Regions from separate parts of the Paenibacillus sp. FSL H7-0756 genome, predicted to be linked through region 1. Evidence: a T-box and tRNA genes for the amino acid it is inferred to sense, from the RefSeq annotation. Region 1 holds a T-box; the other holds one or more tRNA genes.
What was found. A T-box is a leader RNA that pairs with one kind of tRNA and senses whether it is charged. The one in region 1 lies ahead of NST04_RS24105 (tryptophan--tRNA ligase), so its partner is inferred to be a tRNA-Trp.
Positions count from the first base shown of each region.

Region 2: it encodes a tRNA-Trp, which carries the amino acid that the T-box ahead of NST04_RS24105 (tryptophan--tRNA ligase) is inferred to sense. The anticodon was not compared.

Region 1 is NZ_JBBOVT010000002.1:1,681,433-1,696,250, forward strand. Features, by position in the region: gene NST04_RS24075 (flavin reductase family protein) at 1-312, opposite strand, end outside; gene NST04_RS24080 (ring-cleaving dioxygenase) at 344-1,282, opposite strand; gene NST04_RS24085 (GNAT family N-acetyltransferase) at 2,002-2,490, opposite strand; gene NST04_RS24090 (GNAT family N-acetyltransferase) at 2,509-2,994, opposite strand; gene NST04_RS24095 (MerR family transcriptional regulator) at 3,028-3,906, opposite strand; gene NST04_RS24100 (serine hydrolase domain-containing protein) at 3,963-5,228, opposite strand; T-box leader at 5,312-5,568, shown strand; gene NST04_RS24105 (tryptophan--tRNA ligase) at 5,613-6,614, shown strand; gene NST04_RS24110 (hypothetical protein) at 6,720-8,318, opposite strand; gene NST04_RS24115 (ABC transporter ATP-binding protein) at 8,311-9,024, opposite strand; gene NST04_RS24120 (ABC transporter permease subunit) at 9,355-10,593, opposite strand; gene NST04_RS24125 (ABC transporter permease subunit) at 10,606-11,844, opposite strand; gene NST04_RS24130 (ABC transporter ATP-binding protein) at 11,857-12,747, opposite strand; gene NST04_RS24135 (hypothetical protein) at 12,795-13,580, opposite strand; gene NST04_RS24140 (RNA polymerase sigma factor) at 13,516-14,112, opposite strand; gene NST04_RS24145 (ABC transporter ATP-binding protein) at 14,168-14,818, opposite strand, start outside.
Region 2 is NZ_JBBOVT010000001.1:1,968,092-1,982,909, forward strand. Features, by position in the region: rRNA gene NST04_RS08760 (23S ribosomal RNA) at 1-2,396, shown strand, start outside; tRNA gene NST04_RS08765 (tRNA-Asn) at 2,459-2,534, shown strand; tRNA gene NST04_RS08770 (tRNA-Ser) at 2,538-2,627, shown strand; tRNA gene NST04_RS08775 (tRNA-Glu) at 2,762-2,833, shown strand; tRNA gene NST04_RS08780 (tRNA-Val) at 2,839-2,914, shown strand; tRNA gene NST04_RS08785 (tRNA-Met) at 2,947-3,023, shown strand; tRNA gene NST04_RS08790 (tRNA-Asp) at 3,046-3,123, shown strand; tRNA gene NST04_RS08795 (tRNA-Phe) at 3,145-3,220, shown strand; tRNA gene NST04_RS08800 (tRNA-Thr) at 3,236-3,311, shown strand; tRNA gene NST04_RS08805 (tRNA-Tyr) at 3,318-3,403, shown strand; tRNA gene NST04_RS08810 (tRNA-Trp) at 3,410-3,483, shown strand; tRNA gene NST04_RS08815 (tRNA-His) at 3,511-3,586, shown strand; tRNA gene NST04_RS08820 (tRNA-His) at 3,635-3,710, shown strand; tRNA gene NST04_RS08825 (tRNA-Gln) at 3,731-3,805, shown strand; tRNA gene NST04_RS08830 (tRNA-Gly) at 3,812-3,886, shown strand; tRNA gene NST04_RS08835 (tRNA-Cys) at 3,895-3,968, shown strand; tRNA gene NST04_RS08840 (tRNA-Leu) at 3,981-4,059, shown strand; gene NST04_RS08845 (CynX/NimT family MFS transporter) at 4,332-5,573, opposite strand; gene NST04_RS08850 (FadR/GntR family transcriptional regulator) at 5,570-6,247, opposite strand; gene NST04_RS08855 (MarR family transcriptional regulator) at 6,457-6,972, shown strand; gene NST04_RS08860 (hypothetical protein) at 6,953-7,210, shown strand; gene NST04_RS08865 (TetR/AcrR family transcriptional regulator) at 7,294-7,863, opposite strand; gene NST04_RS08870 (carotenoid biosynthesis protein) at 8,028-8,987, shown strand; gene NST04_RS08875 (aldo/keto reductase) at 9,055-9,975, opposite strand; gene NST04_RS08880 (MerR family transcriptional regulator) at 10,097-10,528, shown strand; gene NST04_RS08885 (glycoside hydrolase family 2 TIM barrel-domain containing protein) at 10,637-13,717, shown strand; gene NST04_RS08890 (helix-turn-helix transcriptional regulator) at 13,768-14,649, opposite strand.

The DNA of each region.
Region 1 (14,818 bases):
ATCAGGCGGCAACGGCACAGCCGTCATATTCACTTGTCCGACATTCTGCTCATCCACAATATGAACCACAAACTCCTTCATTTGCTTGATGTTGCGTGCAGTATCCTTGGACTGACCCCCGGCATGCTGAATAGAGACGGAAATCATCGGCGGGTTGGAGGATACGATATTGAAGTAGCTGAACGGCGCACCGTTCAAGACCCCATCCTCCGACAAGGTAGTTACAAAAGCAATCGGACGCGGAATAATCGTCCCGACCAGAAGCTTATAATTATCCCGTTCGGTGCCCTGCTGCGGATCTATAGTGATCATGCTCGTGCCTCCTTTGTATTGTCAGATCAGATTAGTTAAGCTCTCTTACAGTAACCGGCAGCAGAACTTGTTCAATCTGTGCTCTGTGCGGCTCATATTGTGCAGGCAGCATCAGGCTGCCTCCCATCGTTTCCGGCGTTTCGTCATGGGCGAAGCCCGGAGGATCGGTAGCGATCTCGAACAGAATCTCCCCATGCTCTCTGAAGTAAATGGCGTTGAAATAATTCCGGTCCTGCACAGGCGTTACCCCATATCCATTATCATGCACAACTTCCTGCCATTCAAGCTGATCCTGGTCATCCTTCGCTCTCCAGGCGATATGATGGACAGTGCCGACCCCCATTTCACCGCGCGGTACAGCCGTTACCTTCAGCTCAACCACATTGCCCAGATCCGCAGCCGAGCGGTAGCGGGCGACATCACCTTCCTGCCCCTCGAATGTAAGTCCCATCACCTTCTCCAGCAGCTCAGCCGTTTGTTCCGGATGCGTGGACAATAGTGTCGCGCCGCCGAAGCCCTTGATCGCCACCTCCGGTGTTACCCCGCTGAAGGTCCATTCATTACGCTCACCCGACTCCCGTTCCACCAGCTCCAGATGCAGGCCATGCGGATCATCGAATTCCAGGTATTGCTCCCCGAACCGCTCCATCTCTGTGTAAGCCACCTTGAACGCCGTGAGCCGCTCTCTCCAGAATGCCATCGCCCCGACTGGAATCACATACGAAGTAACGCCAACCTGGCCCCCGCCGATCTTACCCTGATACGCATCCGCCCACGGGAAGAAGGTAATAATGGTTCCCGGCTTCCCGCCAGCATTGCCGAAGTAGAAGTGATACGTTCCCGGATCATCGAAATTGACCGTTCGCTTCACCAGCCGCAGTCCCAGTACCCCTGCATAAAAGTCCATATTCTCCTGCGGATGCCCGACAATAGCGGTGATATGATGAATACCCATGGTTTGCTTGTTCATTTGAATTGCCTCCTAAGTTGATTCATTCAGATTATATCTTTACTTTAAGATATTTGGCTAAATATTATCTTTAAGTTAAGATAATTACTATTCTTACTTTACTTTCTATAGTTACAGTTGTCAAGTACTTGTTGAAATCAGCATCTTAGTTACACACTATGCCATCAGGAGGGCAAGTAAATGTAGCTGACCCGGAGCTTCACCGATACGCTGGGCGAAGCGCTCAATGTGCCCGGTCTGCCAAAGCCGGGGCGGATGTAGACAATAATAGTGTGTTATGGGGACACAGAGGACCTTATTCGCCGAAAAAGCCTGATTTTCTTCACGCTGCGGACTCAGAGGACCTTATCCCACCCTTGGGAGCTGAAATCAGGCCAATTCTGGTTACTTAACGGATTCTCTGTTCGCATCATCTGCGGAATTACTGTAATCCGCCGAAATAACGGATTTCCAGTCCGTGAGGTTCGTGCTAAGTCGCTGACGCGCAGGGTTCTCATCCCCCGGACATCCCAGATTACCATTCACAATCCTGCACATATTGCAACTTTCATCTCTTTGTAAAGTCCGAAAACCAAAATTGTTGTACAAAAGGCAGTTTTCCCGCATCTACCAAGCTTCTGAGCGGATTATTCCTGCTTTTTATACAACAATCCTCGCAAATACTACTATATCAATGAATCGGAGTTGCAATTTATGCAGCATTTCATAGCTCTGGAGCGCTAACCTTTATTTAACCTTTTTTCATAAAAGCACAAGGTCATCTTATCATTGATTTCCCGGGTTTCACTGGTCTTTCTGTAGCCCAGCTTCTCATACAAATAGCAGTTACGCTCCTCTTGCACGACGGTAGCCAGCCCCCAAGTTTGCGCATCCGCATAGATCTCTTCAATCCGTGCGAATGCCTGCTGGGCTATGCCCAGACCTTGGTATTGCGGCAATACGCATATCTGACTGAGCCAGTAATGATGCTCATCTGTCTTCTTGACTCTCATGCTGCCTACAGCATTTCCGGCGTTTCGGATGATATAGTAATCAACAAATTCCTGATTCATCCGTTCTACGAGCCTCTCCAGCGTTTCATTAGCCGGATTTGTCTCGTAATCCTGATATTTCTCCAAGAGCGGAAGAAAGGCCTGAAGCTGCATAGCATGAATATCCGCCGCATCCTTCACCGTAGCTTTACCTAGTGTAACTTCTGACTTTTTCATAGTATGTACCTCCTGACGTTATACCTTATAGACGTAATCCCAATGCTCACCCTTAAGTACGGAGCCAGGCCCCATGTCCCGCTTCCCCTGCAAAATAAAACCGGCACGCTCATACATCCGCTGGGCGGGGATCAGATCGCCATTAGTCGTCACTAGAATGTGCTGCACTTCATTCCGCAGAATACGATGAACCGCTTCTTGAAGCTGCAGGGTGCTGTATCCTTTGCCCTTATGAGCAGTCGCAATACAGTTATGGCCGATTTCAGCACATTGGGGCAACTGCCTCGGGTCCCAGGATACAAAGCCAATCACCTTACCATGCAGCATAGTCATGAACCCATATTTATCTGCAATTTGCAGATTGTCAAAGAAAAAATTGTCGAACTCCTGCCAATCCTCCAGACAGCTCTGCTCATACCTGCCGTCAAAGGAATAGGCATCTTGTAACAGCTCCAGGAGTGTTCCACGTTCAAACAGGCTGATCTTACTGAACTCAATGCTCATTTACTTCCCTTCTTTTCTTGGGTTTGGCTACAATTATTTCAATACTACGGGTTCCAGTAAAGATAAATCGTACAGGTTGCCACTGCCCGCAGGGCTGTCATTGCGGATATGCTCTTCCAGGCAGAGTCTGCTGCGGTCCGAGCAGTACTTTGGACTATGCTCTAACTGATCCATCAGTATTTTCCAGGAGCCTCCAATGTCGTCACTGCTGTCCAGCTTGGCGTATAGCCCGCCGGGCAGGGTCATTTCCTTGAAGGGTTCCGGCACGGTGGTTCCATCAGGAATTGTCGCACACATTCCATAGCCATAGGGTTTACCTGCAATACTTGGCATAGGCTTCATATTTCCGCCGAATAACCGCGCGGTGCCCAGAAGATTAGCAGATTCCAACCAATCCATGATAGGACCTATCGCTTTGTCTTCCGGAGACTGGTCCACCACGATATGATAAGCTACTCTCATCGCCGGCAATGTAATCACTTTGAAAGTTGACTGTCCCGTTACATTACTCATAAATACCCTCTCCATTTCGCTAAGCAGTTCCTCCTGAATGGAGGTCCTCTTATTGGAAGTATTCAGGTAATCGAGTACCTGATGTAATTGCTGTCCCATCCGTCCGAGTTCTTCCTGGTGTACCTGTAGAGCCCTTATCCTGTTCTGTATAACCTGCTTAAGTGCAGATACAGAATCCTTATCTAGAATAGGCTGTATTTCTCTGATCGGAATATCCATTCTCCGCAGCAGCGCTGTGATCCTGATACACTTAAGCGCATGTTCATCATATGTACGCCAGCCGGAAGATACCTCTCTCTTACTCTGAAACAACCCTACCGCTTCCCAGTGCCGCAAGGTGCGGCTCGTCAGCCCCAGTAGCTCCGACAATTGCTGTATGCTAACAACATTCCTGTTCATTTATGCCTCCTTCCTGTGATCTCATCCCTATCCTATCACTTGACGCAACGGCAACTTCAAGGGGCTAATCGTGCATATCCGAGAAAAATTTCCTCTCCCTGCGCATTCTCAGTGATCTTATAGGGGTGGAGCTGGTCATAATAGCGCTGGACAAATTCTCCTTCGCCTACCGGGTAGAGCTCAATATGGACGTTGCCGGTGAATCTGGTGAAGTAGAGCTTCCCGCCGGTCAGCTCGATCTGAATTTTGTCTGGTAGATAGGTTCCACAGTACGCCCTTAAACATTCCTCACTGAGCTGAAGCTCAAGATGCCGGGTCGGAGCCTCCACCTCCACATGATGCAGAATATCCGCGAGCGCATGGCCGAGTCTATACTGATTGATTCCTTCATTATTTGAGAGGATGATAATGCAAAGATCTTCAGCGTAAAAATTCTGCATATACGTGCAAATCCCCAGCTGATCGCCCCCATGCGAATACCTGTCTTGCCCGTATAGAAGGTGATGCTCCAGGCCGTAGCAGTAGCTGTTCTCGTTCTCTTGGAAGAATCGTTCATAAGCCGCAGATGACAGGAGCTGCCGGTCACGCAGACAGACATACCACTTGTACAAATCCCCGCAGTCCGAAACAACCGCAGCAGCACCGATACTGAACTTCTCGTTATAATACGGACATTTGACGGTTACTGCGAAGTCTGTGATATAGTTGCTGGATCTGTTCTCAATCACGGCGCAGCCGTCATCCACCGTACTGCTGCGCATCCCTAGAGGCAGGAAAATATGATGATGCAGAAACTCCCCGTACCTCTCCCCCGAGACATGCTCGATGATCCAGGCCAGCAGATTGTAGTTGGAGTTATTATAATCGTACGCTGCTCCGGCTGGCTTGGTTGGCTTCTTGTTAATGTATTGCTGGAAGAACCTTGTCCGGGAATAGTCCAGCCGGTAATCTCCGCCGAAGAAATCGTTCTCAAAATTATAAAAGTTATATAGACCGGAGGTATGTGACAACAAATGATGAACGGTGATGGACTCGTCTATAGCAAGCTCTGCCGGGAGACACTGGTATGCAGGCTGGTCAACATCCAGCAGCCCCTTGTCATGCAGCAGTATGACGGCAAAGGCCGTAAACTGCTTCGACATAGAGGCGAGCGAGAAGCGTGACGCCAGCGTATTTTTAATTCCAAACTCCATGCTTGCATATCCGCAAGCCCGCTCGAAGAGCACCTCGCCCTTCCTGATCACCTGAATCACGCCGTAAAAATTCCACAGCTTCAGGTACTGATTCGTATATCCCTCAAGCTTTGCACGTTTTGTCTGCACAGACTCACTCCCTAACCCTATTTGAACTATCCGTTGACATTCACCGAAAAGTACTGTAAAAATACAGTAATACAATATTATATAACTTTGCAATGATGAAGAGAGTAAGCATAACGAATACTTCAGAGAGCTGATGATTGGTGCGAATCAGTGTAGGGAATATGCCGAAGTGGGCTTCTGAGCATCCAAACCGAACCTTCAGGAAGTAGGCTTTGGCGAATGTCTCGTCGTTAAAAGAGACGCGTATTCAAACATATAGTGATGTTTCGATACGTTCAAGCGGTCCGGATCACCGTTCGGACTAATTAAGGTGGCACCACGGGGTTTTCTCGTCCTTTTCAGGATGAGAAGACCCCTTTTTGATTTTATAGACGGAGGGATAATATGAGTAAGGACATTGTATTAACAGGAATTAAACCTACGGGCAAAGTCCATCTGGGGAACTACATCGGAGCAATCAAGCCTGCACTGCAAATCGCCGGGGCCAGTGATTGCACATCACTCTACTTCATGGCCGACTACCATGGGTTAAATTTCATACAGCATAGAGACGAGTTCAGTGATCTGTCTTATAGTATCGCAGCCACTTGGCTGGCACTCGGACTCGACCCGGATCGGGTGATTTTCTATAGACAATCTGATGTGCCGGAGATCTTTGAGCTGAGCTGGATTCTAGCCTGCCTGACGTCCAAAGGACTGATGAACCGTGCCCATGCCTACAAAGCGATCCAAGATCAAAATGAACAACTGGGCGTGGATGCGGATACTGGTGTTAATATGGGTCTCTTCACCTATCCGATTCTGATGGCTGCGGACATTCTGCTGTTTCAATCAGACAAGGTCCCTGTCGGCAAAGACCAGATTCAGCATGTGGAGATCGCCAGAGATATCGCCGAAAGCTTCAACCGGGTTTATGGAGATACGTTCAAGCTGCCTGATTATATTGTCGATGAGAGCACAGCGGTGATTCCTGGTCTTGACGGGAGGAAAATGAGCAAAAGCTATAACAACACGATTCCGCTGTTCGAAACGGCAGAGAACCTGAAGAAGCTGATCAGCAAAATCAAAACAGACTCTACGCTTCCGCAGGAACCGAAAGACCCGGAAACCTCTAATATTTTCTTGTTATATAAAGAATTTGCGACACCCGCTCAAGTGCAGGAGTTAAGAGACAAATATCTAAGCGGCATTAGCTGGGGTGAGGCCAAGCAGGAGCTGTTCCAGGTGGTTAATGCTGCTCTGGAGGAGCCACGGAAGAAATACTATGATCTCATAGCAGCGCCAGAGCAGATCGACACAATCTTGAGTGAAGGCGCCCGGAAGGCAAGAGCCCTGGCGGGACCATTGCTTAAGAAGGTTAAGTCGAGGATAGGACGTTATTCGTAGACCGGACTTAAGACATAGGTGATCATTTGTCTCTGAATACACAAAGAAACCACTCCCAGGAACAGGTCAGGCCTCCTCCCGTTCCAAGAGTAGTTTCTTCAGCAGCTAAAGCCTCGCAAACAGCCGCTCCCCGTTAATCTGGATATATCTGTACATTCCGGCGCAGACCGCTACCAGAAGCACGCCGTATCCCAGCAGAATGAGATTTCCGTTCACCCCATGAAGCAGCAGGAACAGCACGAACGGAACAGCCAGCGTGAGGACACCGATTAGCATCGTTACCAGCACCGACGCACTCTGCTTGATCGCCGCAACTTCACTGGTCCAGTCGAGCTTAGGCAGCTTCAGGTTCACAAGAACGCCCAGCAGGGCTGAATAGCAGGCATAGATAACCGGAACGGCAAGCATCAATAGACCCTCCATCCACCCGGCATGCAGGGTATAGGCCAGCAGTCCCCAGCTTACGGCAATCACCGGTAAGGTAATGGTCAGATTCACCGCCACCTTGCTGAATACAATCGCCGGTTTGGGCACGGGGGAGCTGGTCAAGATCCACAGATGATTGCCTTCCAGAGAAATAGAGCAGGCTGTCGTACAGCTCAGAACAACAAATAGAGAGATAACCAGCGGACTCAGCGTACTGAGGGAGTCTGACAATTGCGGGATGTCTAGTATAGCTCCCAGCTGCTCTGAGCTGACGAATAATAAGGAAATGGACATCATCAGGAGCAGCACCATCCCGATCCCTGTGTTCAGCACATAATTGACCGAGCTGAAATAACGCCGCAGCTCCTTTAGATACAAGGCCTTGAATGCTGAATTAGCCTGTAGCGGCTTCATCGTGTATCCGCGGCTTGCGCGGCTGGTCATAAGCCCTGTATGAATCGCCTTGTACCGGGTCGCCAGCAGGACCGAGAACAGCATGAAGGCCAGCACAGACACCGCGATGAAGAAGAGCAAGGCGCTCACCCGGTACGAGCAGACCGCATCAACATACACGGAAGCCGGGGGATACACCTTGAAGATCATATCACCCAAGGCAGCTCCAACATCTGCAATCGCCTGCTGCCCTTGATTGAGCGTGAACGAGCCCAGCATCAGTACAATGATGAAGGCGAACGTGAGGATCATATTCAGGATTTTGCTCGCCCGGAACCGGGAAGAGACCCAGCTAATAAGGGAGCCTACCAGCGTAGCCGCTATAATCGGCAGTAAGGTAATGAAGAAGAGCGTCATTAGAAAAAACAGATAATAGAGCACGCCCGGCTTCACATGTATCGCATACACCGCCCCCGCCGGAAGCATGATCAGCAGCGTGAAGAACAGATTCATCACATAGAGCTGAAGCACCCGGCTTGCCACAACATGGCTGGTTTTCACCGGGAGGGACATAATCATATCGTAATCCTTATAGCTGAATAATACCCCGCTTGCCTTATAGACCGTAGTGAAGAAGCTCACCAGCGAAGTGACTGTCATCATCACAGCCAGCAATAGCTCCATCCGCCCAAGCTGCTCGAACGACTTCGCCATCATAAAGCTGTAGCCGAATGACACGGCTCCTATCATGAGTATACCGGCTATCACCAAGAGGCTGATCAGCAGCGCCTTGCGTCTGCGTGCAGGGTCTTTCGTATGGAGCGCCTGATTGAGGCCGAAGGAGGACAACAGCTGCAGCTTCGTTAATCTCCAGACATTAATCATTATCGATCAGCTCCATGAATACGTCCTCCAGGCTGTTCTCGCCCCTTACCGCTTCAGTTAAGCCGTGGGCAATCAGCCGTCCGCCCTTGATGATCGCAATCTTGTTGCACAGCTTCTCCGCCGTATCCAGTACATGTGTGGAGAAAAAGATCGCGCTGCCCCTGCTGCACAGATCCGCCATGATGGTCTTCAGCGTATGCGCCGCCTTCGGATCAAGACCCACAAAAGGCTCATCCAGCACTAACAGCTTCGGCTCATGAATAAGTGCAGAGATAATGGCCAGCTTCTGCTTCATGCCGTGGGAATACGAGGAGATCAGATCGCCCAGACTGGCTGTAAGCTGGAAGGCATCGCCGTATTGCCTGATCAGCCGCTCCCGGGTGGACCCCGATACACTGAAGAGATCGCCGATGAAGTTCAGGTACTGAATCCCCGTCAGGTGATCGTACAGGTCCGGATTATCCGGGATGTAGGCAATATTCGCCTTGCAGGCTACCGGATTCTTGCGGATCGAGATACCGTCAATCTCAATCTCCCCTTGTTCAAAATCAAGCACGCCCACCACAGCGCGGATCGTCGTGGTCTTGCCTGCGCCGTTATGCCCGATGAAGCCGTAGATGTCACCCCGTTCAACTTCGAGGCTAAGATCATCCACCGCTTTTGCCCCGCCTTTGTAACTCTTCGTAAAATTCTTGATGGTCAGCATTTCCTCTCACCTCTTCCTTGGTGTTAGCAAATAACTATAATACGAACCATCCGGGCAGATCGTTCATTTTCAATTATATCCCAATCTCCCGCATCTTGGCCGTGATCCGGTTCATGCGGGGCGTAAGCGTCCCTGTTACGAATTTCAGTTCGTCACTTTCGATCATCTTTTAATTCTTATAGTTAGTTCTTGTTAGAGATATGTTAGAGTGAATTACAATAAAAAAACGACTGCTCCCCAGGAGTAACCGTCTTTTATTAAGATTATTCTTATTAAATATCAGTTACCTGCAAACTGATTAAAGTAATGTAAAATAGACATTTAGTTCGTCTAGTTCACCTGATGCTTCTTAAACGCCCTAAATGTAAGCGGAAGTAATAAGGCTATAACAATAATAGCGAATCCTGTCATGAACTTATATTCTAGAATTAATGCACCGAACAGATCAAACACTTCATATGAAGTGATTTTTTTGAAACCATTAAACATATTAGCCGGTAATAAATCCATCAGTTGATTAAACAAACGGCTGCTCTTGCTTGCAGGAATAAAAAATGGACCAATTACAAAAATACCAATTACAATAATAACTGAAAAGGGACTATTCATCCTGCTAGATAGCCATAATGTCAATGCTCCTACCATCAGACAGGCTAGACTACCAATTAAGATCGTCCACAGATAAGCTTGAATTACCGTATAAGGAACGGGAGCTAAAAGATCGATAATCTGCACATTGGCTTTCGCGCCATCAAAACCAAATATCCCCAGAAGAAGAAGTGTGTATAGCATGAGCGCTAAGAATAGTAAACCTATAGATATAATAAAGCCCGCCTTGAGTTTGGCTATGATCACCTTATTCCTGCCATAGCGGGTCGACAGTATTATGGCATCGGTGCCCCGCTGATATTCACCAGCGAAGATTGGAGCAAGACATATTCCAATAGCTAAAGCGATCACTAAAAAAAGGTTTTGAAGATTTTGAAATACCTTCTCCCAGCCAGTAACATAATCCATCTGAAAGGGAACGCGGAGTTTTTCGTTCATTGTATTAAAAAAAGCTTTCTCCCTATCTGAATAATTTCCATAAGAATAATCGTAATCTAAATATCCATTGATTTTTTCCATCCGCTTCTCATAAAATCTCTTTGCATCATCCTCATGTAATCTATTCATTACAGAATAATCGAACTGGCTTAAGGGTGAAAAGGCAAACCGAATTAACGTATTGATCTGTTCATCCGGGACTTCATAAGCAGCATAAGCTCGATTATTTAAATTCCCATTAGCATCAATATTTTTGGGATCAAGCAAAATTTTATTATGACGTTCAATCGCATTTGCTATTTTTTCCGTTGACAATGGTCCGGCGTGCTGACGCGCATACATTTTCCCCAAAGAGATGGCTGAAAAACCTTTAATCCCCTCCCCCTCTTGATCCGTTATGTACGCCCCCGTATACCTCATGTTGACCAAAAGCAAAACCACAGTCATCACAAGCCCAACGGCAACATAAAATAATTTACTTTTTATTATTTTCCGTATTTCAAAACGGGTTAGCGTGTCCATGAGTCATACCCCCTATACAACCTGATGCTTTTTGAATGCCCGGTAAGTAAAAGGTATCAGAAGTGCTATAGCAATTATCGAAAATACAACCATTATTTTATACGTTGGAACTAACTGTCCCACAATATTAAATACATCATAACCAGTTATCTTTCTAAAGCTGTCAAACATATTTCCGGGAAGCAGATCTGTCAGATAGCTTAATAGACGACTATTTTTGCTTTCGGGAATAAACTGGGTACCTACAAGCAGGACTCCGGTTGCTACAATAACTGAGAATGAATTGCTCATCCGGCTGGAGAACCAAAGTGTCAAGGCTCCTACCATAAGACATGCCAGACTGCCGATCAGTACCGCCCACAGGTAGGTCTCAAACACAGTGTAGGGAACAGGGGCCAAAAATTTGATCATTTGCACATGGGCACCCCCACCATCAAATCCAAACACCCCTAAAATCAGAAAAGTATATATTAAAATCGGAAAAATAATAAGTCCTACAGAAACTATAAAGCTTGCTTTCAATTTAGCAGCGATGGCTTTGCTTCTTCCATAACGGGTAGATAAAACTATAGCATCTGTTCCTCTCTGATACTCCCCAGCAAAAACCGGTGCGAGGCAAAACCCAATAACAAAAGCAATAATTAGAAAGAGACTCGGTAAATTCTCAAATACATTTTTCCAGCCGGTAACGTAGTCCATCTGAAAAGGCACCGTTATCTCCTCGTTCAGTTTTGTAAAGTAAGCTTTCTCTTTGGCAGTGTAGTTGTTATCAGATTTATTACTATTTAAAAATAATCGGACCTTTTCCAGCCGTTTCTGATAGAAACTCTTCATTTCCTCAGGGTTGATTTTGTCGATTAAATAATAATCGTATTCACTTGCAGGAGAAAAGGCATCCGTTATTAAAAATTGAATTTGATTATCCTTTGTATCATATTTTGCATTTGCTTCGACAGTCATCTCCCCCTTCTCATCCAGGTTACTAGGGTCATGGAGTAAGTCTTGATGCCTTCTTACAGCGGCCTCCATTGCTGCTATAGTTAATGGACCGGCAAGCTGCCGATTGTACTCTCTCTCTAGCTGAATGGCTGCCGTTCCATTCAAGAATTTCCCGTCTTCACCTGTCATTTGCATATTTGTAATCAATACAACAGATGATAATATCGCTACCGCTATCAAAATTATAATTCCTGTATAAAATGATTTTCGTCGAATAATCTTTCGCAGTTCGAACCGGGTCAGTATATCCATGGATCATACCTCCTATTTCACCTTAGCCGTGACAGCTTCTTCATCCTGAAAATGATATAAATAGAAGTCCTCCAATGAGGGTACGACTGATATCGCCGTCTCATTCGGTTGGTCTGCGGACACAATTCTCAATTCCACCAGATCCCCTTCATGACGCAAATTGCTTACGCAATATCGGGCATTCCATTCCTCAGCATTCCGCATCGGGACATGACAAGTCCATACGCATCCTGTCATCGTTGCTGTCAGCTGATCAACCGTTCCGCTTGTCAACAGCTCCCCTTTTTTCATCACGAGAATTTGATCTGCGATATATTCCACATCAGATACAATATGGGTTGACATAATTACTATTTTATCCCTGGCCAGATCAGCAATTAAATTACGGAAACGGACCCGTTCTTTAGGATCAAGCCCTGCCGTGGGCTCGTCCAGCACCAGAATGCGGGGATCATTAAGAAGAGCCTGTGCAATACCCAGCCGCTGCTTCATTCCTCCAGAAAAGGTACGAATTTTCTTCCGGGCCACATCCTCCAGAGCCACTATGCCCAGTAATTCCCGTGTTTTCCCTTTTGATGCCGCCAAAGTCAATCCTTTTAGCGATCCGACATACCACAGAAACTCCTCTGCACTGAAATCAGGATAATAACCGAAGTCTTGTGGCAGATAGCCAAGCAAGTCACGATAGCGTTCCCCCATGTCACTTATATCCTCTTTATTCATCTGGATCGTACCCGATGTAGGGTTCAGGACTCCGCAGATCATTCGTAGCAGTGTTGTTTTTCCTGCACCGTTTGCCCCCAGGAGACCGTAGACACCATTAGTAAGCTGTATTGAGATCCCGTTTACCGCCCCTTTGGCAGAAAATTGTTTGCTCACTTGATTTAATTTTAGTTCAAGCATTCCACACACTTCTCCTTATAATCACAATTGATCTGTTTGCTATACGCTTAATAATGTAATCTTACAGCTGTTTCGAGACTTCTAAAGTTCCTGCTTAGGCCTCGAGTCTCGTAGACAATCCCGCCCAAAGAAAGCACCAGTGCTATCTGCCACGTTCCGGTTGCTGATGAAAGAAATAAGGATAAAGAAGGAGTAAATGTACAAATAACCTGTACTATAATCAACAGTCCGCAATATGCCAGACAGTAATATCCACAATTTGCATTACGAACTCGGTTCATTAACCAAAGGGATCCAAGACATGACACATTGAACGGTACCAGCAGATATAGCAGGAGGCTCACAATCTCCATCTCTATCCAAGTGTTCAAGAGAATGGCCAAAATGATCAAGCCGATTAGATCCGCAACGCCAAGCAGACTCATGCGCACCATTGTCAACTTCTCCAGCCTCCGCCAGGTGCTTAATTCAATCTCTATCATATGACAATTCAAAGATCGGGTCAGTGTCTGTAAACCCGTAATCACTAATAATGGAGCAGCAACAGAAGCCAGCATGACAATTTCCATATCACCGTGAGGTCGATTAACAAATTGATATAGAAGTACGCCCATTCCAGCGACAATTAACAGTTGTTGCATCCATACTTTCCAACTGATAAAAGAAAGTTGAGCCTTATAGAACTCTGGTAATGAGGTTCTTCGCGTGACCTGTGCTTGTCGCAGCATCTCATTAGCCCCATGAACGGTTTGTTCTAATCGCTTATGATCAACGGGAAACGAAGGGTAGTCTCTTAGTGTAGTTGCGATGAAATGCAGCTGCTTCTTGTTCAACAAATCCACTCCTTTCTAAATAGTTTCTAAATACAACTAGTCCGCGATTTACCCGATATTGGACCATACATACGTTTACTCCGGTAACACGGGAAATGTCGCGGAAGGTCATATCCAGACAATATCGCATAAAAACCATCTCCCTCTGCTCTTCAGGCAGAATCAGCAGCAGTTCAGTCACCAGCTGCTCTCCCTCCACTTGTTCTTCAATAGAAGGGGTCTGCCGTATATGCACTTTTTCTGCTTCCTGCACTTGCTCCCAAGATAATGAGCGGCGTTTTTGCAGGTAATCTTTACAAAGATTCCGGGCGATTGTGTATAAATAGGCAAGACATTTTCCCGTATGCCTATACTTGTCAATACTTCTGCAGAATCGATAGAAAGTTTCCTGAGTCAGATCTTTAGCTTCTTCCTCACTTCGGACCCTGTAGTAGCAGTACTTCTGAATCCCTGGGTAGTAATGCTCGATCAGCGGTGTAAGATACTGCGTCTCCCCCTCCTGTATTCTTCGGATCCACTCCACCTCATCCACCAAGTTCCCTCCTCTCCTTATTATGTATAACTGATTTATCCGTAAAAAAATGGAATTATATTGTGACTTTTTCGTGAATCTCCTGAAAAGATTCTTTTTCATATGAATCTGCCTGCATTCTGTACAGATGAGCATACAATCCTTCCTGCTGCATCAGTTCGGCGTGCGTGCCTAATTCTCTTATTTCTCCTGACTCTAATACAATAATGTTGTCTACATCCCTTGTATTAACAAATCTATGAGTAACCATTATACATAGTCTACTGAATTTCATTTCCTGAAACTGCTTGAATATTTCATGCTCTGAAACCACATCTAATGATGCAGTGGGCTCATCCAGAATCAGAATAGCGGAAGACTTCATTAAAGCCCGCGTAATGGCCAGCTTCTGCCACTGACCCAGCGATAAATCCACACTTCCAGACCATTCCTTTTTTAGTTTTGTCTCATATTTTTCAGGAAGCCGGGATATAAATTCATCTGCTCCTGTTTTTTTGGCCGCATCTATTATTTGGTCCAGATTGTTTACCTCCTCCAAATTCCCTAATCCTATATTTGTTTTTACGTCAAACGGATATTGAATAAAGTCCTGAAATACAGCAGCGACATACCGGAACAAAGTTGAACGGTTATACTCATTGATATTTATACCATCAACTAAAATATCTCCCTCAGTTGGTTGGTATAAGTTCAAAAGCATCTTAAT
Region 2 (14,818 bases), on a different contig from region 1:
CCCGGAAGGGGAGTGAAATAGAACCTGAAACCGTGTGCTTACAAAAAGTCAGAGCCCTGTCTATGGGTGATGGCGTGCCTTTTGTAGAATGAACCGGCGAGTTACGTTTAACATGCAAGGTTAAGGTGAGAAGCCGGAGCCGCAGCGAAAGCGAGTCTGAATAGGGCGATTAAGTATGTGGACGTAGACCCGAAACCGTGTGATCTACCCCTGTCCAGGGTGAAGGTGCGGTAACACGCACTGGAGGCCCGAACCCACGCATGTTGAAAAATGCGGGGATGAGGTGGGGGTAGCGGAGAAATTCCAATCGAACTCGGAGATAGCTGGTTCTCCCCGAAATAGCTTTAGGGCTAGCCTCGGTGAATGGAGTGGTGGAGGTAGAGCACTGATTGGGTGCGGGGCCCGCAAGGGTTACCAAGCTCAGTCAAACTCCGAATGCCATTTACTTCTTGCCGGGAGTCAGACAGTGAGTGCTAAGATCCATTGTCAAAAGGGAAACAGCCCAGACCATCAGCTAAGGTCCCCAAGTGTGTGTTAAGTGGGAAAGGATGTGGAGTTGCACAGACAACCAGGATGTTGGCTTAGAAGCAGCCACCATTGAAAGAGTGCGTAATAGCTCACTGGTCGAGTGACTCTGCGCCGAAAATGTAACGGGGCTAAACACACCACCGAAGCTATGGCTAGATATGTATGTATCTGGGGTAGGGGAGCGTTGTATGTGGGTTGAAGGTGTACCGTAAGGAGCGCTGGACAGCATACAAGTGAGAATGCCGGTATGAGTAACGAAAAGATCAGTGAGAATCTGATCCGCCGAAAGCCCAAGGTTTCCTGAGGAAGGCTCGTCCGCTCAGGGTAAGTCGGGACCTAAGGCGAGGCCGAAAGGCGTAGTCGAAGGACAACAGTTTGAAATTACTGTACCACCGTAATCCGCTATGAGCGATGGGGTGACGCAGGAGGGTAGTGACGCGGACTGATGGATGTCCGTCTAAGCAGTGAGGCTGGTGTGTAGGCAAATCCGCACACCGTAAGGCTGGGCTGTGATGGGGAGCGAAAATTACAGTAGCGAAGGTCATGATCTCACACTGCCAAGAAAAGCCTCTAGTCAGGAGAAGGTGCCCGTACCGCAAACCGACACAGGTAGGCGAGAAGAGAATTCTAAGGCGCGCGGAAGAACTCTCGTTAAGGAACTCGGCAAAATGACCCCGTAACTTCGGGAGAAGGGGTGCCTCGGTAGGGTGAATAGCCCGAGGGGGCCGCAGTGAAAAGGCCCAAGCGACTGTTTAGCAAAAACACAGGTCTGTGCGAAGCCGTAAGGCGAAGTATACGGGCTGACGCCTGCCCGGTGCTGGAAGGTTAAGGGGAGCGGTTAGGAGCAATCCGAAGCTGTGAACCGAAGCCCCAGTAAACGGCGGCCGTAACTATAACGGTCCTAAGGTAGCGAAATTCCTTGTCAGGTAAATTCTGACCCGCACGAATGGCGTAACGACTTGGGCGCTGTCTCAACGAGAGATCCGGTGAAATTTTAATACCTGTGAAGATGCAGGTTACCCGCGACAAGACGGAAAGACCCCATGGAGCTTTACTGCAGCTTGATATTGAATTTGGGTACGATCTGTACAGGATAGGTGGGAGCCGTGGAGGCAGGAGCGCAAGCTTCTGCGGAGGCGCCGTTGGGATACCACCCTGATCGTATCTAGGTTCTAACCTGGTGCCCTTATCGGGTACGGGGACCGTGTCAGGCGGGCAGTTTGACTGGGGCGGTCGCCTCCTAAAGAGTAACGGAGGCGTTCAAAGGTTCCCTCAGAATGGTTGGAAATCATTCGCAGAGTGCAAAGGCATAAGGGAGCTTGACTGCGAGACCTACAAGTCGAGCAGGGACGAAAGTCGGACTTAGTGATCCGGTGGTACCGCATGGAAGGGCCATCGCTCAACGGATAAAAGCTACCCTGGGGATAACAGGCTTATCTCCCCCAAGAGTCCACATCGACGGGGAGGTTTGGCACCTCGATGTCGGCTCATCGCATCCTGGGGCTGAAGTAGGTCCCAAGGGTTGGGCTGTTCGCCCATTAAAGCGGTACGCGAGCTGGGTTCAGAACGTCGTGAGACAGTTCGGTCCCTATCTGTCGTGGGCGCAGGAAATTTGAGAGGAGCTGTCCTTAGTACGAGAGGACCGGGATGGACGTACCGCTGGTGCATCAGTTGTTCCGCCAGGAGCATGGCTGAGTAGCTACGTACGGACGGGATAAGCGCTGAAAGCATCTAAGCGTGAAGCCCCCCTCAAGATGAGATTTCCCAATTAGTAAGACCCCTTGAAGACGACGAGGTAGATAGGTTGGAGGTGGAAGTGCAGCAATGCATGGAGCTGACCAATACTAATCGGTCGAGGGCTTATCCAAATTTCTAACACGCAGATTCGTTTCGGATTCAGTTTTCAGGTGATCAAGCCTGGTATGTATATTCCCTGATAGCTCAGTTGGTAGAGCACTCGACTGTTAATCGAGTTGTCACAGGTTCGAGTCCTGTTCGGGGAGCCATATGGAGAGGTGTCCGAGTTTGGCCGAAGGAGCACGATTGGAAATCGTGTAGGCGCCACAAGCGTCTCGAGGGTTCGAATCCCTCTCTCTCCGTAGCAATACTTCATTGAATAGGGATGAGAACCCTCAGTGGTTCGTTGGAGCATAGGCTTCGTTAGCACTGCTTCGCAATCTCGTAACGAAGTGAAGAGTATCCCTCTCTCCGTAGCAATACTTTTACACAGCATGGCTCGTTGGTCAAGGGGTTAAGACACCTCCCTTTCACGGAGGTAACATGGGTTCGAATCCCATACGAGTCATATATGGAGGCTTAGCTCAGCTGGGAGAGCATCTGCCTTACAAGCAGAGGGTCGGGGGTTCGAACCCCTCAGCCTCCACCATCTATCTTAACTGAATAGATTTTGTACAATGACGCGGGGTGGAGCAGCCCGGTAGCTCGTCGGGCTCATAACCCGAAGGCCGCAGGTTCAAATCCTGCCCCCGCAACCAATCTCCATAAAGTACCAAACATGGAACCGTGGTGTAGTTGGCCTAACATGCCTGCCTGTCACGCAGGAGACCGCGGGTTCGAATCCCGTCGGTTCCGCCATCTTTACAGAATCATTTTTATGGCTCGGTAGCTCAGTCGGTAGAGCAAAGGACTGAAAATCCTTGTGTCGGGGGTTCGATTCCCTCCCGCGCCACCATACACAACTTAATATGCCGGTGTAGCTCAATTGGTAGAGCAACTGACTTGTAATCAGTAGGTTGGGGGTTCAAGTCCTCTCGCCGGCACCATACCGTGGAGGCTTAGCGAAGTGGCCAAACGCATCAGACTGTAAATCTGCTCACGTACGTGTTCGGTGGTTCGAATCCATCAGCCTCCACCATTTTTTAGGGGCATAGTTTAAAGGTAGAACAACGGTCTCCAAAACCGTTGGTGTGGGTTCAATTCCTGCTGCCCCTGCCAAGTAATTTCATATAAAAGAATCATATGGCGACCGTGGCGAAGGGGTTAACGCACCGGATTGTGGTTCCGGCATTCGTGGGTTCGAGACCCATCGGTCGCCCCATTTCTTTTATAAGAATTACATAGCAATACAACTTAAAAGCTTCACATGGCGACCGTGGCGAAGGGGTTAACGCACCGGATTGTGGTTCCGGCATTCGTGGGTTCGAGACCCATCGGTCGCCCCATTTTCTTTCAAAAAATATATTGGGGATTAGCCAAGCGGTAAGGCAACGGACTTTGACTCCGTCATTCATAGGTTCGATTCCTATATCCCCAGCCATTATATGCGGACGTGGCTCAGCGGTAGAGCATCGCCTTGCCAAGGCGAGGGTCGCGGGTTCGATTCCCGTCGTCCGCTCCATTTCATGTGGTGCCATAGCCAAGTGGTAAGGCAAAGCTCTGCAAAAGCTTTATCCCCAGTTCAAATCTGGGTGGCACCTCCATTTTAAATATTTGCCGGCGTGGCGGAATGGCAGACGCGCTCGACTCAAAATCGAGTGGGAAACCGTGGAGGTTCGAGTCCTCTCGCCGGTATTACGCTAAAAGAGTTCATCAGAGATATTCTCTGGTGGGCTTTTTTATTGTGTGTATACCTAGAGGCACGCATTATCTGTTATATCGGCACATGAACAAGACTGAGGCGCCAGCATCGTTCATTTGCAGGATGATTATGTTCTTTGAGCTTTCGTACCTTATCCCATATGTATCTGAGAACAAGACAGGCCCTGTGTATCTTACTACACAGGGCCTGTTTCTTTTAATTTATATGTCATCTGCTTATATGTTAAGTCGTTTATATCATGAACTTACTTCGTAGAACCCACAAATTGATTTCTGGCCGCCCCAAGACCAATGATACCGAGTAGGGCAGAAGCGCCAACCAAGATCAGGAGTGGAGCACTCCAACTATGAGTGGCGTCATGCAAGTAACCTATCAGCGCCGGGCCGATGGCTGCCAGCAGATATCCTATGGATTGGGCCATGCCCGATAGTTCCGCCGCCTGATGGGCACTTTGAGTGCGTAAACCGAAAAACATCATAGATAAGCCAAAGGCAAAGCCCGCTCCAATTCCAAGAATAATCACCCACAACAGAAGCAGTTGGACACTGCTATAGAGAAGCCCAAGTGTTCCGATCAAAAGTAGGATTGTTGTAATAACCACCAAGGACCGCTGGTTAGACATACGCCCTGCCATAACAGGAACGATAAAGGCAAAGGGGAGGGACGCCATAATCAGAACCGATAGAAACCAGCCGGATTGACTCGAACTGATGCCTTGTTCTTTTAGGATTTCAGGCAGCCAGGCAACCAGCACATAGAAAATGGCTGATTGTATTCCCATAAAGAGAGTCACCTGCCAGGCTAATGGGGAGCGCCATATTTTAACCTGATGGTTCTTATCTGTGCTGCTACCAATAATGGCGGGGTTCGTTGGAGTCTTGAGCAGCGGTATCCAAAAGAGAATAGAGATGAAGCTAAGTATTCCCCATACTCCAAGGGCACCTTGCCAGTTCATACCTGCTCCCACAGCTAAGGGAATACTAATACCGGAAGCAATTGCCCCGCATAGATTCATGGAAACCGAATAGACCCCTGTCATAGTCCCCATTTGCTGCGGAAATTCCCGTTTAATCAGACTGGGAAGTAATACATTACATATAGTAATAGCAAATCCCAGAATTGCAGTTCCAACATATAAAGTCGCTGCTCCGGATAACGACCGAACAGCAATACCGATGACTAAAAAAATAAGAGAAATCAGGATAATTCGTTCTATACCATATTTATGTCCTAATTTGGGTACAAAAGGTGATAATAGGGCAAATGCAATTAGTGGAACTGTAGTAATCAGGCCTGCTAAAGTATTAGAAATATGCACGTTGTCCCGAATAAGACTGACCAAGGGTCCCACTGAGGTGAGGGGTGCGCGCAAATTCGCTGCGATAAAAATAATTCCTATGATCATGAACCAGAGTGTCGCTTGCTTCCGAATACCGGTATTGGATATTCCATCTTGCTTGTTTAACAATTGTTCTGGTGAACTCATAGATGTGCCTCCTGTGTACGGGCTTTGTCAATGTATAAACGAACAGCCTCCTCCGCTTGATGACCATTCTGATCCGCAATGGCCTGATAGAGCAGGGCATGAGAGTCGATATAGAAATCCACGGTTTTGAGATCCTTCATTTCTAAAATCATGTTTTGCAGCGCCTCAGAAATATGATTGTATAAATTCGACATCAATTGATTATGTGAAGCGGCTATCACCATTTTGTGAAACTCCACGTCCCAGTGAGCATACGCTTCAAGATCTTGCTGGACGGCTGCTTGTCTGCACTGGTCAAGACATGTCCGAAGTGCCGCCAAATCTTCCTCGTCTCTCCTGAGCGCAGCCAGGGCAGCCGCCTCTCGTTCTAATGCATACCGGACCTCCAGGCTCTCAAACTTATCGGTATGCTCTATTACTTTTCTAATCACTGACCCTAAAACACTGGAGGAGCATACATAAGTCCCATCCCCTTGTCTGGTCTTGAGCAGACCCGCGTAGGTTAGAGCCCGAATTGCTTCCCTTAAGGTATTACGACTGACTTGAAGCTGCTCCATTAGCTCCGGCTCTGGAGGAATACGCGTCCCTACTTGCCATTCGCTGCTTTCGATCTTCTCTTGGATCTGGTAGGCCACCTGTTCCACCAAGGTTAAACGTTGAGTCTGAGCTAACAATTGTATCATTCCTTTACAAACGTAGGATGTTTGGTACTCTGGTTGATTATAGCAGATTCATTTCGGCTTGAAAAGATGAAAATGATATTGATTCTCAATATCATTCGTGCTAATATGATTTTGTTCAGTAGTGAACAAAAATAAAAAGCAATTGATTGCTGCCTTTGACCCTAGTCTGCATTAAGTACAAGAGAGGAGAGATTTGGCAAGTGGAATTTCAAAATCATTCTAAAGGTCACCTTTATGAGCAATATATCAGAATGCTGCATTTGAACGAATTATATACAGAACATGAAATTAATCTGTTTCGTGAGCAAGCCAAAAAGCTTCAGATCGATATGCTGTCCAATAATATTACCAGTGTGCATGTTATTGATTGCATTGGTGATCATGAGCCGATCAATCATACCGGAATTACCAAAAGAATGAATCTGTCCAAAGCAAGCATTACAAGTATTAGTTCCAAGCTGTTGGAAACAGGCTTCATTATGAAAAATCAACTAAATAACAACCGGAAGGAGATTTATTTTAGCTTAACGGATAAGGGAAGACAGGTATATCAACTGCATCAAAAGATGCATCAAGCGAAAGAAGACGACTTTTATCAGTTTATTGAATCTTATTCAGAGGCTGAGTTACAGACGATCAGGAAATTCATGAGTGATTTGTTGGCGCGCGCCGAAGAATACTCCGAGGGGAAGTTTAATGGAAATGAAGATATTTAATTCGAGACGGAAGGAAGCATCAGGAGATGAAGAAAAAAACTCGGGTCTCTCAGAATTAGAGCAAATTGCCAGTGAGAAAAGAAAGGTTCAATTTTACCTCAGATTGATGCTGGGATTAGGTTCAACCTGTGGTGTGATGGTACCCATAGAACCTTTTTTTACGACTTTAAATGAGCTTTCCGCTCAAGAGACTGCACTTTTACAAAAGGCAAAGGATCAATTAGAGCAATCAGAATGAGTAAGGAATAAGGAATGAAATGAATTGGAAAAAGAGCAGAGAAGCGGCCTTCAACAAAGAGGGACCGCTTCATTTTTTATGATTTATGATTCCTCGGAATAAAATGCTTTGGATACGGCCTCTGTGGCTTTATCAATAAAAACTGCAACCTTACCCGGGCTTTCCTTCAGACCGCTGCTCACCCACTTTTTAATAATAGCTATACTGCCATGAGCGGTGAACGTATACCAGGATTCAAATAATTGCGGATCAAAATATTTTAATTCCTGCTTCCAGCGCTCAATCGTTAGGTCGTGACTGATATATAGGATTCTTTCCAATAATTCTTTGTTGCCATGCTCCGAGAACAGAACCTCACATATCGTTTTATTCGCTTTTATATATTTACATAATTCATAAGAAAGCTTTTGAGGGCTTGCAGAACTAATCCCAAGTTGCTTAATTTCTTCATATAGATCATTTTCGATTGTTGAAAGAAGCTCAAACTGATTCGCATAGTGTGAATAAAAGGTGTTGCGGTTAATCCCTGCTTCGCTGCAAATGTCGGTCACGGTAACTTTATTGATAGACCGTTCTGTCATCAGCTTCAACAGGCTTTCTTTAATAACCATTTTTGTATATCTCACCCGGTGATCTGTTTTTTTGTCTGCCATCGTAACCTCCTAATTTAAAATAATAAAATGGTTAATGAACAAATCTAATATGATTTGTATGGTAACTAACATAATCCAAACGAACAGCCTGTTGTTTAACTAACATGGTGACATTATAATTTATTTAAACGTTCGATTCAAATTAAATTAATTGGAGGAAGAAAATGGGTAGTATAACTGTAGTGCCTGTATGGGTTATTCAAGACATTCTTGTCTTAATTGCTGCTGTCCTAATGGTGTTCTATATCCTTGATAAGGAAACACATCCCAAAACGGTTTTACTGCAATTTATAGGTTTTGTGTTCTTTTACGCCGCCGTTTTTGAAATTACTGCTTCATCGCTTGGGGAAGGGTTCTACGCCTATGGGCGCAGTATTTTAATGTTATTTAACATACCAATTACTGTCCCTATTATTGAGTTTCTGATCATCTATTCCACTTTGCGTGTTCTAAAGTCTGTAAATATACCGTCCTGGACGAAACCGTTTATTACGGGATTAAGTGCGATGGTGTTTGACTTTTCACTCGACCCGGTGGCCGTTAAACAGATTTTTGAGACCATGGATGGAACCATTGCAAGATGGAGTTATTATCCGCTGGCCGGTGAACCTCAAATCTATGGGGAACCGGTGATGAATTTTACAGGATGGATTTATATCGCGGGATATTGGACAGTCTTTATCCTGATCGGTGAATGGTGGCATAAGAAGAAAGGCTACAGTAAAACCGTGGGTTATATCTATCCGTTTTTGGCGTCCCTTGCGTCATTGGCTTGTATGTTCTCACCTTTATCCAACTTCTTTAATTACATGGGGCCGTTCTTCGCCAGGGAATCTAATATGCAATGGGTGATGTTGATTGCACTTTCTGTAATTACAATCGGAGTGTTAGCCTTGGCTTTCACAAAGTTCTGGGACCGGAAGGCTAATTATTCAATCACTCCCAAAAAAGATTTTCCGATCATGTTTACTTTCGTAGGATTCCCGCTGGTTAACACTATATTTTGTCTCATAGGAGGTTTCACGGAGGTATTGTGGCTGGTCGTTCTGGCTCAAATCGTATTATTGTTAGCCTGGATTGGAATTTATAAGATGGGTAAAAAAGCAAGCCCAATCGCGAGGTAGTAAAAAAACACCGCCAGACTTTAGACCTCTTCCGTCTATAGCTGGCGGTGTATTTTTGCCTTCTGCGTTAAGGCAGGACATTTCCGGCTGCGCGGTAAATCTCGTACCATTCTTCGCGGCTGAGGGTGATGCTTGAAGCCTTAGCGATGTCGAGCAGGCGGGCGGTGTTGGTGGTGCCGACAATCGGCTGCATTTTGGCCGGGTGTCTGAGCAGCCAGGCAATAGCGATCGCGGTGTCGGCTACTCCTTTGTCCCCGGCAATACGGTTAATGACTTCGTTCACCTTAGGGAACTTCTCGCTGCCCAGGAATACGCCTTCGAAGAAGCCGTACTGGAACGGAGACCATGGCTGGATGGTCATATCATGCAGGCGGCTGTACTCCAGGATTCCGCCGTCGTGGACTACGGAACCGGCATTGGTCATGTTGACGTTGAAGCCCGAATCAATCATTCCAGTTACCATGATGCTGAGCTGAAGCTGGTTGAACAGAAGGGGCTGCTTGACGTTCTTCTTCAGCAGCTCAATCTGTAACGGGTTCTGGTTGCTGACACCGAAGTGCTTGACCAGCCCTCTGCTCTCCAGATTATCGAAGGCTTCCGCCACTTCCTCCGGCTCCATCAGGGTGTCAGGACGGTGCAGGAGAAGGACATCTACATAATCGGTCTGCAGCCGCTTCAGGCTGTTCTCTACTGAACTCACGATATGCTCCTTAGAGAAGTCGAAGAAGCCGTTACGGATGCCGCATTTGGCCTGAATCATCAGCCGGTCGCGCATTCCGGGATTTGCCGTCAGTACGTTACCGAATACTTCCTCTGCTTTACCTCCGGCATAAATATCTGCATGGTCGAAAAAGTCTATGCCCACCTCAAGGGCGCTGTGGATATGGGTTTCAGCCTCTTTGGGCGACAAATCAGCGATCCGCATACAACCGAGGGAAATCTCGGAAACCTCAAGTGCGCCGTTAGCTACATTAATTCTTTTTACCATTAATTATTCACTCCTTAAATGAAGGTATAGTGTAAGCTTAGACCTTAGAGTTAGGTGTAAGTCAATAGAATCATAGAGTGACTGTTCATAGAAACGGATTGATGGTACTTTTACTATATAGATGAGGCCGGCAACGGCTGGCAGAGAGGAGCTTGTACGGATGGGATACAGTATCAAAACCATAGCACAAAAAAGCGGACTGAGCCAATATACGCTGCGTTACTATGAACGGGAAGGGGTATTGCCGGTTGTGGGGAGGGATGCGAACGGCAACCGGTGCTTCAATGACGAGGATCTGGAGCTGATCTCGTTAATCTGCTGCCTGAAGGATACCGGTATGGCTATCGCCGACATTAAGCAATTCATTGCGTTCTCGCAGGAAGGCAAGGACCGTCTGCCAGATCAGCGCAGACTGCTGCAGGAGCATAAACAGCATATCGATGAGAAGATCAAGTTCTTTCAGAGCTTTGCCCGGAAGATTGACCATAAGATCGCTTATTTTGCATCGTTGGAGAATGAAGCGAAAGCCTCCGGAAACCATAAAACCGTCTGAAAAGTAAGTTATCTGCACGGAAGTTGTGATCCGCTTCTTGGAGCCGGGGCGAACTTTGGGTAGAATAAGGAACAGATTCACTTCAAGAAGATGAAGGAGGACACTATAATGTCAGGCAATGAACCTAGTCTGGATTGGCTAAGCGATGTATCTGTATTTCAGGTGAACCGGTTGGAAGCGCATTCGGATCACCGCTATTATAGAACGATGGAGGAAGCGGAGAGACAAGCCCCCATGGCGCTGCGTTACTCTCTGAACGGAGACTGGAAATTCAGTTATGCGGTGAATGTGGCAGCCCGTGTTAAGGATTTCTATAAGACGGAATATGATACGAGCGGCTGGGGGAACATCCAGGTGCCGGGTCATATCCAGCTTCAGGGGTACGGCAGGCCGCAATATGCGAATACGATGTACCCCTGGGACGGTCTGGATGCTGTAAGGCCGCCGGAGATTCCGGTGAGCAGTAATACGGTGGGCAGCTATGTGAAGATGTTTGAGGTGCCGGCAATTATGGAGCAGGGGCCGATTTTTATTTCTTTTCAGGGCGTAGAGGCGGCTTGTTATGTCTGGTTGAACGGGCACTTCGTCGGCTACAGTGAAGACAGCTTCACCCCTGCGGAATTCGAATTGACACCCTATCTGCAGGAAGGAGCCAATAAGCTCGCGGTTGAGGTCTATCAGCGCTGTACGGGGAGCTGGCTGGAGGATCAGGATTTCTGGCGGTTCTCGGGGATTTTTCGCGAGGTGTATCTGTATACGGTTCCTGAGCTGCATGTACAGGATTTGCGGATTCAGGCGGGGCTGGATGCTTCCTATGAGAAAGGCAAGTTAACAGCTGAGCTTCGTATGGCAACTGAGGCTGAGGCAGTGATTCGGGTGGAGCTGAAGGATGCAGCAGGCGCTGTAGTTGCGAATACAGAAGGACGAGCTGTGGCGGGTAAGGCGGCTCTAAGCTTGGATGCGGGCAAGGTATTCCTGTGGAGCGCGGAGAATCCTTACCTGTACAGCGTCTGTATCTCTGTATGTAATGGCGAAGGGGAGCTGGTGGAGGCAATTGTGCAGCGGGCGGGCTTCCGAACCTTCGAGCTGAAGGACAAGCTGATGCTGTTGAACGGCAAACGGATCATGTTCAAAGGTGTCAACCGCCACGAGTTCAACCCCCGCACGGGCCGCAACATCTCCAGGGAAGATATGATCAAGGATATCATCATCCTGAAGCAGAATAATATCAACGCGGTGCGGACCTCGCATTATCCGAACCAGACGCTCTGGTATGAGCTGTGCGATGAATACGGGGTGTATGTGATTGACGAGATGAACCTGGAGTCCCATGGCTCGTGGCAGAAGATGGGCGCCGTTGAGCCGTCCTGGAACATCCCCGGGGATAAGCCGGAGTGGGAGGGGATTGTCATGGACCGGGCGGTATCGATGCTGGAGCGCGATAAAAACCATCCGTCGATCCTGATCTGGTCCTGCGGCAATGAATCGTATGCGGGCGAGGTCATTCTGAAGGTGTCCCATTACTTCCGTAAGGCTGATCCGGGACGGCTGGTGCATTATGAAGGAGTCTTCCATAACCGCAAATATAATGACAGCAGTGATATGGAGAGCCGGATGTATGCCAAGCCCGCCGACATTGTAGAATACCTGGAGAATCAGCCGTATAAGCCGTATATCAGCTGTGAGTACATGCATGCTATGGGCAATTCGGTAGGGGGACTCCATAAATATATCGAGCTGGAGAACCGTTATCCGCTGTATCAGGGCGGCTTCATCTGGGATTACATCGATCAGGCGCTGGTAGCAAAGAACCGTTACGGTGAAGAGTATCTGGCGTATGGCGGGGATTTCGATGACCGGCCAACGGACTACAGCTTCTGCGGAAACGGGATTGTGTTCGCTGACCGGACGATCACGCCGAAGATGCAAGAGGTAAAGTTCCTCTACCAGAATATCCGGCTTGTTCCTGAACGGGATGCGGTGACAGTGGTCAACGGGAATCTGTTCGAGGGGACGGGGCGGCTGCTGCTGGAGTTTCGGTTATTGAAAGAGGGACGGGAGATTTTCAAGGGGCAGAAGGAGCTTGCGGTTGCGGCTCAGGAAGAGGCGAGAATTACGTTAGAATTGCCAGATGTGTCAGCAGTTCCAGGGGAGTACACTTTGGCTGTAGGTCTGGTGCTGAAGGAAGCCGAGCTATGGGCGGAGCGGGGGTTCGAGACTGCTTATGGAGAGCATGTCTTCCGGGTTGAAGCAGCTCGCGCAGAAGCGGCCGGGGCAAAAGCAGGCGGAGAAACGGCGCTGTTGCCTGCGGCAGCGGAGTTCCGCGTGATTGAAGGGGATGTGAACATCGGGGTCACCGGGCGCGGCTTCTCCGCCTTGTTCTCTAAGCAGGCGGGCTCTCTGGTGTCGCTCTGCTACGGGGGGCGCGAGATGATTGCGACTCCGCCGGTTCCATTGTTCTGGCGGGCAACGACTGACAATGATAAGGGGACTGCGCTGGGGTACCATGCCGGCGGCTGGTTCGCAGCCAGTCTGGCCCGCCAGTGCACAGCGGTCAGCCTGCACACCGAAGCAGACCGGGCTACGGTCAGCTTCGATTATGCCTTCAGCATCAGCAGTGAGCTGAAGGCAAGTATTCAGTACACGGTCCATGCCGATGGCAGCGTCCGTGTCCGCATGGTCTACACCGGGGCAGACGGTCTGCCGGATGTTCCGGTGGTGGCGGTATCCTTCCGGATGTCGGCAGACTACGAGGCCTCCGAGTGGTATGCCCGCGGACCGGAAGAGAACTACAGTGACCGCGCCTATGGAGCGCGGCTCACCCGCTTCCGGCGTAAGGTGACGGAGCTGCCGTCACCGTATCTGGTGCCGCAGGAATCCGGCAACCGGACGGGCGTCCGTGAGGTGAGCATCACGGACAGCCGGGGGTATGGGCTGCAGGTTCAGGCGGCTGCAGGCCAGCCGCTGGAATGTACGCTGTCACCGTATACAGCGTTCGAGCTGGAGCAGGCAGCACATGCTTATGAGCTGCCTAAGGTGCACTACACGGTTGTCACCCTCGCGGCACAACAGATGGGTGTGGGCGGGGATGACAGCTGGGGAGCGCCGGTGCATCCGGAATACCGGATCGCAGCGGGTCAGCCGCTGGAATTCGGGTTCACGCTGACGGCGGCATTGCCGGAGGCGTAATAACCCCTAAGTAAACAGGCCATCAGCGTATGCTTCGCTGATGGCCTGTTTCATGAGAAGCGCTGCCGGTATTCGCGCGGCGACAACCCCTCCAGCTTCATGAAGCTGGAGCTGAAGTAGGAGGATTGGTTGAAGCCCACCTCTTCGGCAATCCGGGCGATCGGGAAGCTGGTCTGCATCAGCAGCAGCTTGCTCTGTCCGATCCGGTAGCGGAGCAGATATTCCATGGGTGAACAGCCATATACCTTGTTCATGCAGCGGGCAATATAGACCGGATGGAAGTTGAGGCTGTCTCCCAGCATGGCGGTTGTAATCTCTTCACGGTAGTGGGTGCGGAGATAGGAGGCGGCCTGTTCGGCACATAGGGTGGTCTGGGAGCTGCGGTGCTCTGGATTCACAGAAGCAGCCAACTGCTGCAGGAGATCCTGGAAGAGGAGCTGCTGCCGGAAGCGGACGGCTTCGAGGTGGGCGGTGGCCTGCAATTGTGTGAGCTGCTCCAATACCCCGTAAGCTCTGTCCGGCAGCAGCAAGTTAACAAACTGGGATAACACCAGATTGAAGGAGCTGATATCGAATAGAGAAACGGGAAGCTCTCCTGCAGTCTCATTCGGGTTGCCGGAAGCAGGCAATGTCACGGATAAAGCAGGCAGGTCATGGAAGGTCTGAAAGTGAAGCCAATGATAGGCCGTCTCTTCCTTGCAGCCTTCGGTTCCAAAGTGGTGGCAGTCGGGGCGCAGGATCAAGGCATCGCCTGCCTTCACGGTGAACCGCTGCTCCTCCTCGCCAATATACAGGCATCCCTGCTGGACAATGAGCAAATCAAATACCTTGATCTGCTGGCGGCTCCGGTGTTTATAGCCGGGCTGGCAGTGATTGAGGCCGCTGGCTATATAATGCGGCAGGGGAGGGATGCGGAACAGAAGCGGGTTCATGGGCTGGCCTCCTGAAGAAAAGTTTGGATATTGAAAGTTTAGGTTGGAGAATTAGTACATTTTCCAGAGTATATCACCTATAATTTATTACAGGCAAGTTTAAATCGTAAGGCTACGGATAGGTCCTGTGCGACCACCCGAATTCCCCCGGATTGTTCTCCTTAAGGAG